DNA from 4 places in the Bradyrhizobium sp. CCBAU 11357 genome. Region 2 is predicted to be linked to each of the others. Evidence: predicted binding sites of a transcription regulator. Region 2 holds the regulator's gene; each other region holds the start of a gene.

Region 1 (3,461 bases), on a different contig from region 2:
TAGGTGAACAGCGTGCGCAAATTCACTTCGGCGCCGACCGCGGCGAGAGCCAGCGCGGCGGCAAACACGCCCGCTCCCAACAGGAGACGAAGCCGCCTGCGCGAAACCGCCTGTCGATAGGCCGCGTTGAGCGCTGCGAGCTGCTGCTCGGGGAGGATCGAAACCGCTGTCGTCATGAGGTCGAAACAGGTCCCGTCAAAGAAAGAGCCGGGTCTTTGGGACCCGGCCCAGGGTGCATCGTCCCGAAGACTCAGGACGCCTTCTTCTTACGCAGTGCGTCGACGAACTTGATCAGCTCGATCGTGCCATCCCAGTCCTTGGTGGTGGCGGGATGAAAGCCCTTCTTCTGGCCGTCGGAGAGACGGTCGAACGCGGCCTTGTCCTTGGCCGGCGCGTCGAAGAACGCCTTGGCGATGGCCGTCTTGGCGTCTTCCGGCAGGTCGGAATTGTAGGCATAGGGGCCGTTGATGATCGGCGCGGATTTGTGGACGATGCGGAAATCGTCCTTCTTCATCGCCGAGCCGTCGGCGTTCTTCAGCATGCCCTTGGTCAGCATCTGCGCCAGCGTGGAATCGTCGTCGCTGGTCCACTGGTTGGCAGCGACTTCGACCGTGCCCTGCGCCAGCGCCAGCATCGCGTTCTCGTGGCTGCCGGTGAAGACGACCTTGCCGAAATAGGCGTCGGCATCGTGGATGCCCATCTTGTCGAGCTCGAAGCGCGGCACGTTGTTGCCGGAGGTCGAGTTCGGGTCGACGAGGCCGAGATTCTTGCCCTTCAGGTCGTCGATCTTCTTGTAGGCGCTGCTTGCCTTGACGAAGAACACGGAGTAGTAGCCGGTCGAGCCGTCGGCGTTGATGTCGTTGGCGAAGGCCTCGGACTTGACGCCGGTCAGGCGGGCACGCGCGAACGCGGCCGAGCCGTAGCTGGCGATGTGGATATTGCCGGCGCGCTGGCCTTCGATCACCGCGGCATAGTCGTTGGCGATGCGCAGCGTGACCTTCACGCCGAGTTCTTTCGATAGATAAGTCATGAACGGTGCCCAGCGCTCGGTGACGCCCGACGCGTTCTCGGCCGGAACGACCGCAAAGGTCAGCTCGGGGTATTTGGCCTTCCAGTCGTCGGCCGAGGCGGAGGCGGTGAAAGCGAGCACAGCGGCGCCGGCCAGGATTAATCTGCGAGTGATCATGATACCCTCTTCATCGGTTGGGGTCGGTTGACGCAAACTGGCAATTGAACAGGTGCGACGCCGCTTTAAGCGGCCGCGGCGGTTCCGAGCGCCGGCACGCCCTCGGGCGCCGGGACAGGCAGGCCACCCACGACGTCGGCAGCTTCGAGATCGTAGAGCTCGCGCGCGACGTGATCGGTCAGCGCGGCCGGCGCGCCGTCGAATACCACGCGCCCCGCGGCCATGCCGATCAGGCGGTCGCAATAGGTGCGGGCGAGATCGAGCGAATGCAGATTGCAGAGCACCGTGATGCCGAAATGCTTGTTGATGCGCAAAAGCGCATCCATCACGATCTTGGTGTTGCGCGGATCGAGCGAGGCGATCGGCTCGTCGGCGAGGATGATGTCGGGCTGCTGCACCAGCGCGCGGGCGATCGCGACGCGCTGCTGCTGGCCGCCGGAGAGCTGGTCGGCGCGCTGGGCAGCGAGCGAAGCGATATCGAACTGCTCGAGCGCCGACATCGCCAGCGCCTTGTCCTGCTCGGGCCAGGCCTGCGACAGCGAGCGCCAGGCGGGCATCGTCGCGAGACGACCCATCAGAACATTGGTGAGCACGTCGAGGCGGCCGACCAGGTTGAACTGCTGGAAGATCATCGCCGAGCGGGCGCGCCACTGCCGCAGCTCCCTGCCGCGCAGCAAGGTGACGTCGACGCCGTCGAACAGGATGCGTCCGCCGGTCGGCGTCACGAGGCGATTGATGGCCCGCAGCAACGTCGACTTGCCGGCGCCGGATCGCCCGATCACACCGACGAAGCCGCCGGGGGAAACTTGAAACGAAGCGTCGTCCACCGCGGCTTTCGCGCCGAAGCGACACGTCAGGCCTTCAACCACCAGCATACAGGGGCTCCAGAGTAGCTGGAGCCAACCGCTAACGCCCGTGCTTAACACTTGTGTGACACACGCGCTGCGGTGCGGCGATGCTACGCACGTCATCCCCTGTCATCTCGTTGTCATGACATCGTCATCCAGCCACTCGAAGAAAAACGCCCCGCCCTCGCACTTCGGATGCAACATGGCCGCCAAAGCTCTTTCGGTTCAGCCGACCGTCGATCCCTCGGCCAAGCTGCACGAGACCAGGCTCGGCGCCTATACCGAGGTCGGCGCCCGCACCATCCTGCATGAAGTGGCGATGGGCGATTACTCCTATGTCGTGAACGACGCGCAGATCACCTACACCACCATCGGAAAATTCTGCTCGATCGCGGCGATGACCCGGATCAATCCCGGCAACCATCCGATGCATCGCGCCACGCAGGCGCACTTCACCTACCGCTCCAGCGCCTATTTCGAGGGTGAGAGCGACGATGTCGAGTTCTTCGACTGGCGGCGCCATCATCACGTTCATATCGGCCATGACGTCTGGATCGGCCATGGCGCGATCGTGCTGCCGGGCCGCAACATCGGCACCGGCGCGGTGATCGCCGCCGGCGCGATCGTCACCAAGGACGTGCCGGCCTACACCATCGTCGCCGGCAATCCAGCTCGTATCGTGCGGCGGCGGTTCTCGGAGGAGATCGCCGGACGCCTTGCAAAGCTTGCCTGGTGGGACTGGGATCACGACAAATTGCGCGAGGCGCTGCCCCATTTCCGCAAGCTCGGGATTGAAGATTTCCTCTCGACATACGAAGCACGGGCAAGCTCACTCGCCAATTCCCCTGCCAGCAAACGAAGCGCGGTCGCGTGACAGACATATTCATCGAAGGCGGCCGGGCCTTGATCGGCGCCGAGCTCGCCGAAACCTCTCTTCTCGTCTCCGGAACGGACATTGCGGAGCTCGATGCCTCTCGCAGCCGGGCGCGGCTGGCGCTCGATGCCCGTAACCTGCTGGTGCTGCCCGGCATCGTCGATCTGCATGGCGATGCCTTCGAGCGGCAGATGATGCCGCGCGCCGGCGTCGACTTTCCGATCGACGTTGCGCTCGCCGACAGCGACCGCCAGGCGATCAGCAATGGCATCACCACCGTGTTTCACGCCACGACCTGCTCCTGGGAGCCGGGCCTGCGCAGCGCCGACAATGCGCGCGGCCTGATGGAGGCGATCGAGCGGCAGCGCCCGCAATTCGCCGCCGATACCCGCTTCCACCTGCGGCACGAGACCTACAATCTCGATGCCGAGGCCGAGATCGCACAATGGCTCAGCGAGGGCCGCGTCGACCTGTTCGCTTTCAATGATCACATGGACGGCACGGTCGCCGACATGGCCAAGCCGCGCAAGCGCAACCGCATGGTGGAGCGCAC
Region 2 (3,461 bases):
CTCGGCGCCGGAATTGCAGAAGAACACGAAGTCCGCGAAGCTCTCATTGCAGAGGCGGCTTGCGAGCTTCTCGCCATCGGGGCTCTGGAACAGGTTCGACATGTGCCAGAGCTTCGTCGCCTGCTCCTGCAACGCCTTGACCAGCGCGGGATGAACGTGGCCGAGCGCATTCACCGCCACGCCCGAGGTGAAATCGAGATAGCGATCGCCATTGGTCGCGATCAGCCAGCAGCCTTCGCCGCGCTCGAAACCGAGGTCGGCCCTGGCGAAAACGGGGAGCAAATGCGGCGCGGCGCTGTTAGTCATGACGTCACTTGAATGTTGCGGACGGTGTGAGGCACGCATTGCGCAACGCACCATTGACCGGCCCCGGAAAACGAAACGTGCCGCCTTTTAAGGGCGGCACGTGGCACTATCTTATGCTTGGCAAGACGGGTGTCAATGCCGCCCGGAAAGCCTCGCGAAACGCTGATTCCGTAGTCTTGCGGTGCCGATTTTGCGGGTTTTTCACCACGGAACATGTGGAAGCGAGTCGGCGGACTCTTGCGCGGGAGTCACGCCATATTGTAGCGTTTGGATTGTCAGATACGACATCTCGTGCAGTAGTTCTGATCCCAAAAGTCCTCATGTACCGGCGTAAACGTTCGGGCGTCTTGAGCGCGCCCGGCGAGCCTTAAGGGATTCTGGCGGCACGGGTTTTCAAGGCTTTAGGCATTCGCGGCGAAGCCCCCAGGATGGCAGGCGCGCAGCGAGGGAAAGGGTGCAATGACGGTTTTGACCTGGTCCGATGATCGCGTCGAGCAGCTGAAGAAGCTCTGGGAGGCCGGACTTTCGGCCAGCCAGATCGCGGCGGAGCTCGGCAATGTGACCCGCAATGCCGTGATCGGCAAGGTGCACCGGCTCGGCCTGTCCGGCCGCGCCAAGAGCCCTTCATCGGCAGCGCCGCGGCCGCGCAAGGCACGGCCTGCGCAGCACATGATGCGGGTGACGCGACCCGTTGCGCGCGGCAACACCGCGCTGGCGCAGGCCTTCGAGGTCGAGGTGGAAGCCGAGCCGGTGACCTACGACAACGTGGTGCCGATGAGCCAGCGGCTGTCGCTGCTGGAATTGAACGAGGCGACCTGCCACTGGCCGGTCGGCGATCCCTCGAGCCCGGATTTCTTCTTCTGCGGCGGCAAGGCGCTCTCGGGCCTGCCCTATTGCGCCCAGCATTCGCGCGTGGCCTATCAGCCCGCAGCGGACCGCCGTCGGGCACCGGCGAAGCCGAGCACGCGCTGAGCTTGCGATTTCATTGATTGCCAGGACGGCAGCCGTCACGCGATGACGGCTCCAATTATTCGGTGTCATCCCCGCCTAGTGCGCGATTGCGCACGGGGGGCGGGGACCATAACCACAGGGCGCGGTGATTGCGCGAGATGGTTATTGCGAGTCCCCGCCAAACCACGTCCTGTGGTTATGGATCCCGGGCTCGCGCTGCGCGCGCCCCGGGATGACGGTTGAGGGTGTAGCCGCAGCTCACCACACCGACAGCTCGCAAATCTTACGTCTGCTCGGCCTTCGCGAAGCGATCATCCAGCGCGTAGCCGGCGCCGCGGACGGTGCGGATCGGGTCCTGCTCGCGGCCGAGATTGAGCAGCTTGCGCAGGCGGCCGATATGGACGTCGACGGTGCGCTCATCGATATAGATGTCGCGGCCCCAGACGCTATCGAGCAGCTGCTCGCGCGAGAACACGCGGCCGGGATGCTCCAGGAAGAACTCCAGCAGACGATATTCGGTCGGGCCGAGATCGATCGGCCGACCCGAGCGCGCCACGCGGCGCTTGTCGCGATCGAGCTCGATGTCGCCATAGGCGAGCACGGTGGCGAGCCGCTCGGGGCTGGCGCGCCTGAGCAAGCCCTTCACGCGCGCAAGCAGCTCCGGCACCGAGAATGGCTTGACGATGTAATCGTCGGCGCCGGTTGCGAGGCCCCGTACCCGCTCGCTCTCCTCGCCGCGCGCGGTGAGCATGATGATCGGCAGCTGCTTGGTCTCGGGACGGGTCCGAAGCCGCCGGCACAGCTCGATGCCCGACAGGCCCGGCAGCATCCAGTCGAGCACGATCAGATCGGGAATGTGCTCCTTGAGGCGGGTGTCGGCGTCGTCGCCGCGCATCACCGTCTCGACGTCATAGCCGTCGCCTTCGAGGTTGTAGCGGAGAAGCTCGGTGAGAGCTTCCTCGTCCTCTACCACCATAATGCGTGCGCCCATGTTGTCGTCGCTCCTTAGGTATTCGGCACCGTCGTGGCGAAGGTCGTCATGTCGCCCTTCGGCCGCTTGTCGGTGATCGCCTGGCCCTCGATCATGTAGAACACGGTCTCGGCGATGTTGGTGGCGTGGTCGCCGATCCGCTCGATGTTCTTGGCACAGAACATCAGGTGGATGCAGAACGAGATGTTGCGCGGATCCTCCATCATATAGGTGAGGAGCTCGCGGAACAGCGAGGTGCAGATGGCGTCGACTTCCTCGTCGCCCTTCCACACCGCCATCGCCGCCGGCAGGTCGTGCGCGGCATAGGCGTCGAGCACGCTCTTGACCTGCTGCTGCACGAGGTCGGTCATGTGCTCCAGGCCGCGGAACAGCTTGAGCGGATGGAAATCCGTCTCCAGCGCCGCGACGCGCTTGCCCATGTTCTTGGCGAGATCTCCGATGCGCTCGAGATCGGTCGCAACGCGCATGGCGCCGACGATCTCGCGCAGGTCGACGGCCATCGGCTGGCGACGGGCGATGGTGAGCACGGCGCGCTCCTCGATGCGCTTCTGCAGCGCGTCGAGATCGGCGTCGGTGGTGACGACGCGCTGGCCGAGTGCCACGTCGCGGCGGATCAGCGCGTCGACGGAATCGACGATCATGCGCTCGGCGATGCCGCCCATCTCGGCGACCAAGCGGGTGAGCTCCTGAAGGTCGCTGTCGAAGGCCTTTACGGTGTGTTCAGAACCCATGTTCCGTCTCCTCAGCCGAACCGGCCGGTGATGTAATCCTGCGTGCGCCGATCGCTCGGCGACGTGAAGATCTTGCTGGTGTCGTCGAACTCGATCAGCTCGCCGAGATACATGAAGGCGGTCTTGTCGGAGACGCGCGCCGCCTGCTGCATGTTGTGGGTGACGATCGCGATCGTGTAGTTCTCGGACAATTCCTGGATCAGCTCCTCGACCTTGGCGGTCGAGATCGGGTCGAGCGCCGAGCAGGGCTCGTCGAACAGGATCACCTCGGGCCGCACCGCGACGGTGCGGGCGATGCAGAGGCGCTGCTGCTGGCCGCCGGAGAGCGACAGGCCGGAGGCATTGAGCTTGTCCTTGACCTCGTTCCACAGCGCGCCGCCGCGCAGCGCCTTCTCGACGCGGCCGTCCATCTCGGACTTCGAGATCTTCTCGTACAGACGAATGCCGAAGGCGATGTTCTCGTAGATCGTCATCGGGAACGG
Region 3 (3,461 bases), on a different contig from region 2:
CGATCCAAAGCCGTTTCGAGCCGCGCGGCCGAACCGGCCTTGCGCGGAGCGCCTGCTGCCGACGACAGCAAGGCGGCCATTCGCGGCCTCAGGAGCAAGCTCAAGGCAGCCCTGCTGCGGATCTCGGAACTCGAGGCGGCCGCCGACACCGATTTCCTGCTCGATATCCCCAACCGGCGCGGTTTCGAGCGCGAGCTCGCGCGCGCCATCGCCTATATGAAGCGCTACCGCGCCAGCGGGGCGCTGATCGTGCTCGACGTCGATCGGCTGAAGCCGATCAATGATTCCTTCGGTCATGCCGCCGGCGATGAGGTGCTCAAGGCGATTGTCGCCACGCTGACGCGACAGGTCCGCGCCTCCGACGTGGTCGGCCGCCTTGGCGGCGATGAGTTCGCGCTGCTGCTCTGGAATCTCAGCGAGACCGATGCCAAGGCGAAGGCCGCCGCCCTGGAGCAGGCGATCGACGAATTGTCCTTCGTCTTTCGCGGCCAGCACGTGACCGCGGGCGCCTCGGCGGGCGTCGCCCTGCTCGGTCCGCAGTCCGCGGCAGCTCGCGCCCTGGAGGAGGCGGATGCCGCCATGTATGTGCGCAAGGCGCACCGCCGGCACGAGGCGGCGGATCAGGCTCCGCAGCGAGCGCCAGTCTAGAGGGTTGCAAGATCTTCCGGCACGTTGCCGAACTTGCGCAGCAGCGTCGCATCCCCGAACTCGCCGGTCATGGGATCGCCGCTGCGGCTGAATGCGACCGCGCCGATATGGCCGGCGCCGCGCGCCAGAATCTCTGCGCGTCGCAGCGCCGCCGTCGAGGACTGGCACTCCTCTGCCGCGCCTGCGACGGGGGATCCGTCATCATCGATCAAAAAGGGCATTGCAACGTAATAGGTCACATCCGACATGGCGTTGCTCCGATGGAGCATGATCCGGAAAAGTGTGAAGCGGTTTTCCGACAAGATCATGCTTAAAACAAAGCGCGATCCCTTCGCGCTTGAAAATCAGGCGGCGCTGCTCTTGCTCCGCATCTTGCTGCGCGAGGTCTCCGGAATGCAGCCCGCGGAAATTGCCGCCTGCAATTCCTCCAGCTCGGCTTCCAGATATTCGTTGGCCATGATCAGCGCCTTGATGGTGCTGCGCAGATTGCCGTCGCACATCGCGATCGCCTGATCGCAGGCCTGTTCATAATGGCTGTTGTCGAGAAGGGCGGTCGCCGACATCTGCGTTGTCCTCGTGTGTTGTGCTTGAGCGTTCTCTGAGGTGCTGGGGTGCCCGCGAATGTTCCTATTTTGTTCTTATCGAGTCAAGCGGATTCGGGAGCGGCGGGCGCCGCGCGAGACCGGCTCGGGCTCAGGCGATGATGTCGGGCGTAATCTGGTCTTCGATGAACGCGATGCGGTCGCGCAACAACAGCTTGCGCTTTTTCAGGCGCTGTAACCGCAACAGGTCGGGGGCGGGCGATTGATGCAACGCATCGATCGCCGCATCGAGATCTCGGTGTTCCTGCTGCAACCGGGTGAGCTCGGCTTCGAGCTCACGCTCATCTTCATTGGTCATGTCTGCGGTGGCCGAAAACCGATAGGCGTGAGATCTGGGCTGTGGATGCCCTGTGGAAATTATCGTCCTTGCGCCGCGTGATCGCAAGCGATCTGCGATCCCTCGTCGCCGATCTCCCGCAAGATATTTCTGCGAGGGGCTGCGGCGCTGCGCCGTCGCATTGATATCATGGATTTTTCCGGCGTGGTTCCCCTAGTCACGCTTCGTTACATATGAACTTTCAAAAATGACGGTGCGACGACGGTTACCCATCGACAGGACGAATCGGTGATGTAGACTTGGGCGTCCGGATCGAATCCTGAGGTTCAACCCTACCGAGGAGGTTTCGAATGACAATTCAGGCACATCTCGTTGAATTGGAACGGAAGCACAAACTTCTCGAAAACGAATTGCACGAAGCTCTCGTGCACCTTTCAACAGACGACCTGCAAATTGTTGAGTTGAAGCGCCGGAAGTTGATGGTCAAGGACCAGATCGAGCGTTTGAAGCAAGGCGACACGCTCCACTAGTAACCCCCGTGACAGTGTAGAGTTGATCACATCCTTCACGCAGGGATGAGAGCATTCGTGCTCATCCCTGCTGCAAGGTGTGCACCGTGCAACAGGTTTGCGCGGCGCCCAGTCTTGTTTGGACGCGTGGTCTCGACACCAACACTTATCCGCTTCTCGAAGCGCTCTCGATGTCTGCGAGCTCGGCGACGTGATCGGCGATCGCGAGCGAGGACGTCAATCCCGGCGATTCGATGCCGAACAGATTGATCAGGCCTGCAACGCCGTGATCGCGCGGGCCCTGCATCATGAAATCCTGCGTGGCCACGGCCGGCGGCACGATCTTCGGGCGGATGCCGGAATAGCTCGGCATCAGCACGCCGTCAGGCAGCGTCGGCCAGTATTTGCGGATCGCGGGATAGAACCGCTCGGCGCGTGAGGGGTCGACCTCGTAATCGATCGTCTCGATCCATTCGACGTCAGGCCCGAAGCGTGCCTGTCCTGCCATGTCCAGCGTCAGGTGCACCCCCAATCCGCCGGGCTCGGGCACCGGATAGATCAGGCGCGAGAATGGCGCCTTGGCGTTGCAGCTGAAATAGTTTCCCTTGGCGAGATAGGCCGGCGGAATCCGATCCAGCGGCATGCCGTCGATGCTGCGCGCCACATGCGTTGCCGACAGCCCCGCGGCGTTGACGAGGAGGCTGCATTGCAGGGTCATCGGCGCCTCGCCGCCGGCATCGATCTCGATGAATCCGGCCGCCGCCCTGGCACGGATCAGCGGAGTGTGAAACGCGAAAGCCGCGCCGGCGTCCTCGGCTTCGCCGCGCAGCGACAGCATGTAGGCGTGGCTGTCGATGATGCCCGTCGACGGTGACAGCAGCGCGGCGTCGCAGGCGAGCGCCGGCTCCAGCGTGCGTGCGGCCTCGCCCGAGAGCAGCTGCATGTCGAGCACGCCGTTGGCCTCGGCATGGGCCTTGATCGATTGCAGCTTCTCGGTCTCTTTCGGGCTGGTCGCGACGATCAGCTTGCCGCAATTCTTGTGCGGGATGCCGCGCTCGTCGCAGTAGCGGTAGAGCGCGTGCTTGCCGGCCACGCACATGCGCGCCATCCAGCTCCCGGCGCGGTAATAGATGCCGGCATGGATCACCTCGCTGTTGCGCGAGGAGGTGACGGTGCCGATCGCCTCGGCTTCCTCGAGCACGATCACCTCGCGCCCGGCCTGGGCGAGCTTCCGGGCCACCGCGAGACCGACCACGCCGGCTCCGATAACGACGCAGTCGACCCTATCCATGGTTGTGCATGATACCAGTTGGAAGCATCGGTGGCGTATGGTCCGCCAACGGCGGCGCAGGCGGGGCTTCCGTTAAGATGGCGTTTATCATGACAGGGCAATTGCCGTATTTCACGTGACATTATTCTGTTGTT
Region 4 (3,461 bases), on a different contig from region 2:
ATCCGATCATGGTGCCGAGGCCGAGCGCGATGGCGACCGCGATCTTCACCCAGTTCGGGATGAACTTCGTGGCGGCATCGAGCGATCCCCTGTAGGCGTTCAGGGTCGCGATCTCCTCCTTGTTGAGATCGTTCTCCTTGTCCTTCATCAGGAAGCGGATCGCTTCGGAGGTCATGTACATGTCGTTGCGGGTGTTGCCGACGGCTTCCGCGGGCACCTTGTTCAGCGTGCCATATTTGGCGACCTGGTCGCCGACGTCCTTCACCAGCACGGCAAGCGAGGGATAGGTGCCCTCGTTGATGTGGCGCAGCGTGATGTACTGCGTCACGGCGGGGCGGGGATCGCCGATGATGCTGTGGCCGGCGCCCTTCGCCGAGATCACCTTGGCGGCGGCATCGGAGGTGTTCTGGAACTGGACGACCTGCGATTCCGGCAGCGCGCGGTTGAGCGCGTAGGCCGTCGGCACGGTGCCGATCAGGATCAGCATGATCAGGCCCATGCCCTTCTGGCCGTCGTTCGAGCCGTGCGCGAAGCTGACGCCGGTGCAGGTCGCGATCAAGAGGCCGCGGATCCACAGCGGCGGCGCCTTGTTGCCTTCCGGCGCGGAATAGAGCGCCGGGTTGCGCACGATGAACTTGAGCAGGAGCAACAGCGTGGCGGCGCAGATGAAGCCGAACAGGGGCGACAGCAGCAGCGCGTAGCCGATCTCGGTCGCCTTGGTCCAGTCCACGCCCGAGGTGCCGTCGCGGCCGCGCATGACGGCGTTGGCGACGCCGACGCCGATGATCGAGCCGATCAGCGTGTGCGAGGAGGAGGCGGGCAGGCCGAAGAACCAGGTGCCGAGATTCCACAGGATCGCCGCGATCAGCAGCGCGAACACCATGGCAAAGCCGGCGCTGGAGCCGACCTGGAGGATCAGTTCGACCGGCAGCAGCGAGACGATGCCGAAGGCGACCGCGCCGGAGGACAGGAGCACGCCGAGGAAGTTGAAGAAGCCCGACCACATCACCGCGACCTCGGCCGGCAGCGAATGGGTGTAGATCACGGTCGCCACCGCATTGGCGGTGTCGTGAAAGCCGTTGACGAATTCGAAGCCCAGCGCGATCAGGAGCGCGATGAACAGGAGGATGTAGGGCAGATAGGTCGTCACCCGCGCGCCGGTGGCATTGACGTCGACATAGATGCTGTAGGCGACGAACAGCAGGCCTGCGGCAAGGATGCCGAAGAACAGGATCATCGTCAGCGGATTGAAGCCCTTGTCGAGATTTGGCCGCGAGGCCGGCTGGACGGGCGCGGGATCTGCTACCGCGCGGTCGAATGCAACATCGGTCATGTCTGGACGCCCCTTAACTTTCAGGTCAAGGCATTGTCCGCGATGGATTTGAACCCTGGATGACAACCGAGGCGCGAAAGCCGTTTTCCTGCAAGTATGCCGTTGTCCTGTCAGCGCTTAGGCGGCGCGTGCGGCCTTCTTCTGCAAGCCGGCGGCGATCTTCAGATCCTCGACAAAGCGTCGATACTCCAGCACCTTGGCTTCGGGATCGGGCAGCCGCAGCAGATAGGACGGATGCACCGTCACGAGCGCTTTGCGCCCGTCGGGAAGATCGATCAACCGGCCGCGGTTCTTGCCGATGGGAGTGATCTTGCCGAACACGCTCTGCGCTGCAGTTGCGCCCATCGCCACGATGAGATCGGGCTGGATTGCCGAAACTTCCCGCTCATACCATTGCCGGCACGCCCGGATCTCCGGGGTGTTCGGCTTCTGGTGCAGGCGGATCTTTCCGCGCGGCACGAATTTGAAGTGCTTCACCGCGTTGGTGACATAGACCTTCTTGCGGTCGACGCCGGCCTCCTCCAGCGCGCGGTCGAGCATCTGCCCGGCCGGGCCGACGAAGGGATGACCGGCGAGGTCTTCCTTGTCGCCGGGCTGCTCGCCGACCAGCATGATGTTGGCATTCTTCGGGCCTTCGCCGAACACGGTCTGCGTCGCGTCCTTGTAGAGATGGCAGGCGCGGCAATGCGCGGCCTCCTCGCGGAGCGTTTCGAGATCGTCGGCAGCTGGCTTGCGTTTCATCGGAGCCTCCGGCCGCTTCTGAGGCTTATGCGGATCGGTTGCGGCATTGGCGATCATGGCACCGGTCATGCGTTCGGCGTCCTCGATCAAGGGCTTAATGATCGAAGCCTCGGGCAGGTTCCTCCAATATTTCTTCGGCATCTCGGCCTGCATCGCCTTCACCTTGAGCCGGGCCGGATTGAAGATGCTGGCGTAGTAACGCCGCCAGGTTTCCTCGAGACGGTCTTCGCCCGGCGCCTCGCTCTTGCTGACGCCCGGCGTGAACGAGAGCGCATGGCCGTCCCAATGCGCGCAGAGGTCCGGGGTCAGGATCGACCAGGGCATGTCGGCAAAGCGCTTGGCGAAGAACGGCGCGGCGAGTTCGACGATGAGATGCTCCGGCTCGAACCATGCGACGTAATGCGCCTGGCGTTCCCGGCCGATCTCGCGGAAGCGCACGAAGGCGTGCATCTTGTGCTCGTCGCGATAGACGGCTTTCGCCATGGCCGTGACTTGCGCGACATCGGGGTCGGTCGCGACCTCGATGAGATCGTGGTTGTCCTTCAGCCGGAACAGCAGGCGATAGAGGATCGCAAAGCGCTCGCCGTCACGATGCAGGATCGCCGCCTTGGCGAGCTCGACGAATTTGCCTGATACGTTGAAGGTGCCGTCGTTCACCTCGAGGATCGGAGACGGCGCGGGCGGCGCGAACAACTCCGCTTCGCCGCCTTGCACGGTCCAGGTGATATCGCTGGGCGGCACGTGGTGAAGCACGAGGCTCCGCGCGGCCTTGCGCCAGCCGTCGAAATCGGTTTCGGTGTCGAGGGTGATGTACTGCATCAGAAGCCAAATCCCAGTTGCGTTGCCTTCGGCTTGAACCGTTCGATCAGCCCGGCGGAATCGAGACGATGCGATGAGGGGCGGTGATCGCTGAGGACGATGAACGGCAGCGCCTTGTTGCGTGGCACATGCAGCCGCGCGAGATCGGCGAGGCGGATCGTGGTGGTGCGCCTTGTTGCGATGATGCGGTCGACCGTCCTGGTGCCGAAGCCCGGAACGCGCAGCAGTTCCTCACGGCTGGCGCGGTTGACGTCGAGCGGGAAGCGATCGCGGTGGCGCAGCGCCCAGGCGAGCTTGGGATCGATGTCGAGCGGCAGCATCGCGCTGTCGTCGACGATCTCGCCGACATCGAAGCCGTAGAACCGCATCAGCCAGTCGGCCTGGTAGAGCCGGTGCTCGCGCAGCAGCGGCGGCGCGCGCATGGGCAGTGCGCGGCTGGCATCGGGGATCGGGCTGAAGGCGGAGTAATAGACGCGCCGCAGCCGGTAGGCGCCGTAAAGGTTGGCGCTGGTGTGGAGAATGGTGTGATCGGAGGCGCTATCTGCGCCGACGATCATCTGCGTACTTT

What was found. Region 2 encodes PhoB, which activates phosphate uptake and scavenging genes when phosphate is short. Its sites were predicted from a motif close to TGTCATNNANCTGTCAT; they were not measured.
Region 1: the regulator PhoB is predicted to act here: its motif matches at 2,162-2,178, upstream of phnC (phosphonate ABC transporter ATP-binding protein).
Region 3: the regulator PhoB is predicted to act here: its motif matches at 1,775-1,791, upstream of XI05_RS17270 (YdcH family protein).
Region 4: the regulator PhoB is predicted to act here: its motif matches at 1,382-1,398, upstream of XI05_RS36865 (inorganic phosphate transporter).

The regions. Positions count from the first base shown of each region.
Region 1 covers NZ_LBJW01000111.1:29,691-33,151, reverse strand. The annotation lists gene phnE (phosphonate ABC transporter, permease protein PhnE) at 1-176, opposite strand, end outside; gene phnD (phosphonate ABC transporter substrate-binding protein) at 251-1,186, opposite strand; gene phnC (phosphonate ABC transporter ATP-binding protein) at 1,252-2,061, opposite strand; gene XI05_RS32170 (chloramphenicol acetyltransferase) at 2,237-2,908, shown strand; gene XI05_RS32165 (alpha-D-ribose 1-methylphosphonate 5-triphosphate diphosphatase) at 2,905-3,461, shown strand, end outside.
Region 2 covers NZ_LBJW01000095.1:86,349-89,809, reverse strand. The annotation lists gene XI05_RS14580 (aspartate aminotransferase family protein) at 1-306, opposite strand, end outside; gene XI05_RS14575 (GcrA family cell cycle regulator) at 766-1,278, shown strand; gene phoB (phosphate regulon transcriptional regulator PhoB) at 1,541-2,248, opposite strand; gene phoU (phosphate signaling complex protein PhoU) at 2,263-2,979, opposite strand; gene pstB (phosphate ABC transporter ATP-binding protein PstB) at 2,991-3,461, opposite strand, start outside.
Region 3 covers NZ_LBJW01000099.1:53,468-56,928, reverse strand. The annotation lists gene XI05_RS17290 (GGDEF domain-containing protein) at 1-648, shown strand, start outside; gene XI05_RS17285 (hypothetical protein) at 645-896, opposite strand; gene XI05_RS17280 (hypothetical protein) at 993-1,211, opposite strand; gene XI05_RS17275 (YdcH family protein) at 1,342-1,548, opposite strand; gene XI05_RS17270 (YdcH family protein) at 1,878-2,057, shown strand; gene XI05_RS17265 (NAD(P)/FAD-dependent oxidoreductase) at 2,203-3,327, opposite strand.
Region 4 covers NZ_LBJW01000113.1:214,894-218,354, forward strand. The annotation lists gene XI05_RS36865 (inorganic phosphate transporter) at 1-1,333, opposite strand, end outside; gene XI05_RS36870 (UdgX family uracil-DNA binding protein) at 1,451-2,893, opposite strand; gene XI05_RS36875 (putative DNA modification/repair radical SAM protein) at 2,893-3,461, opposite strand, start outside.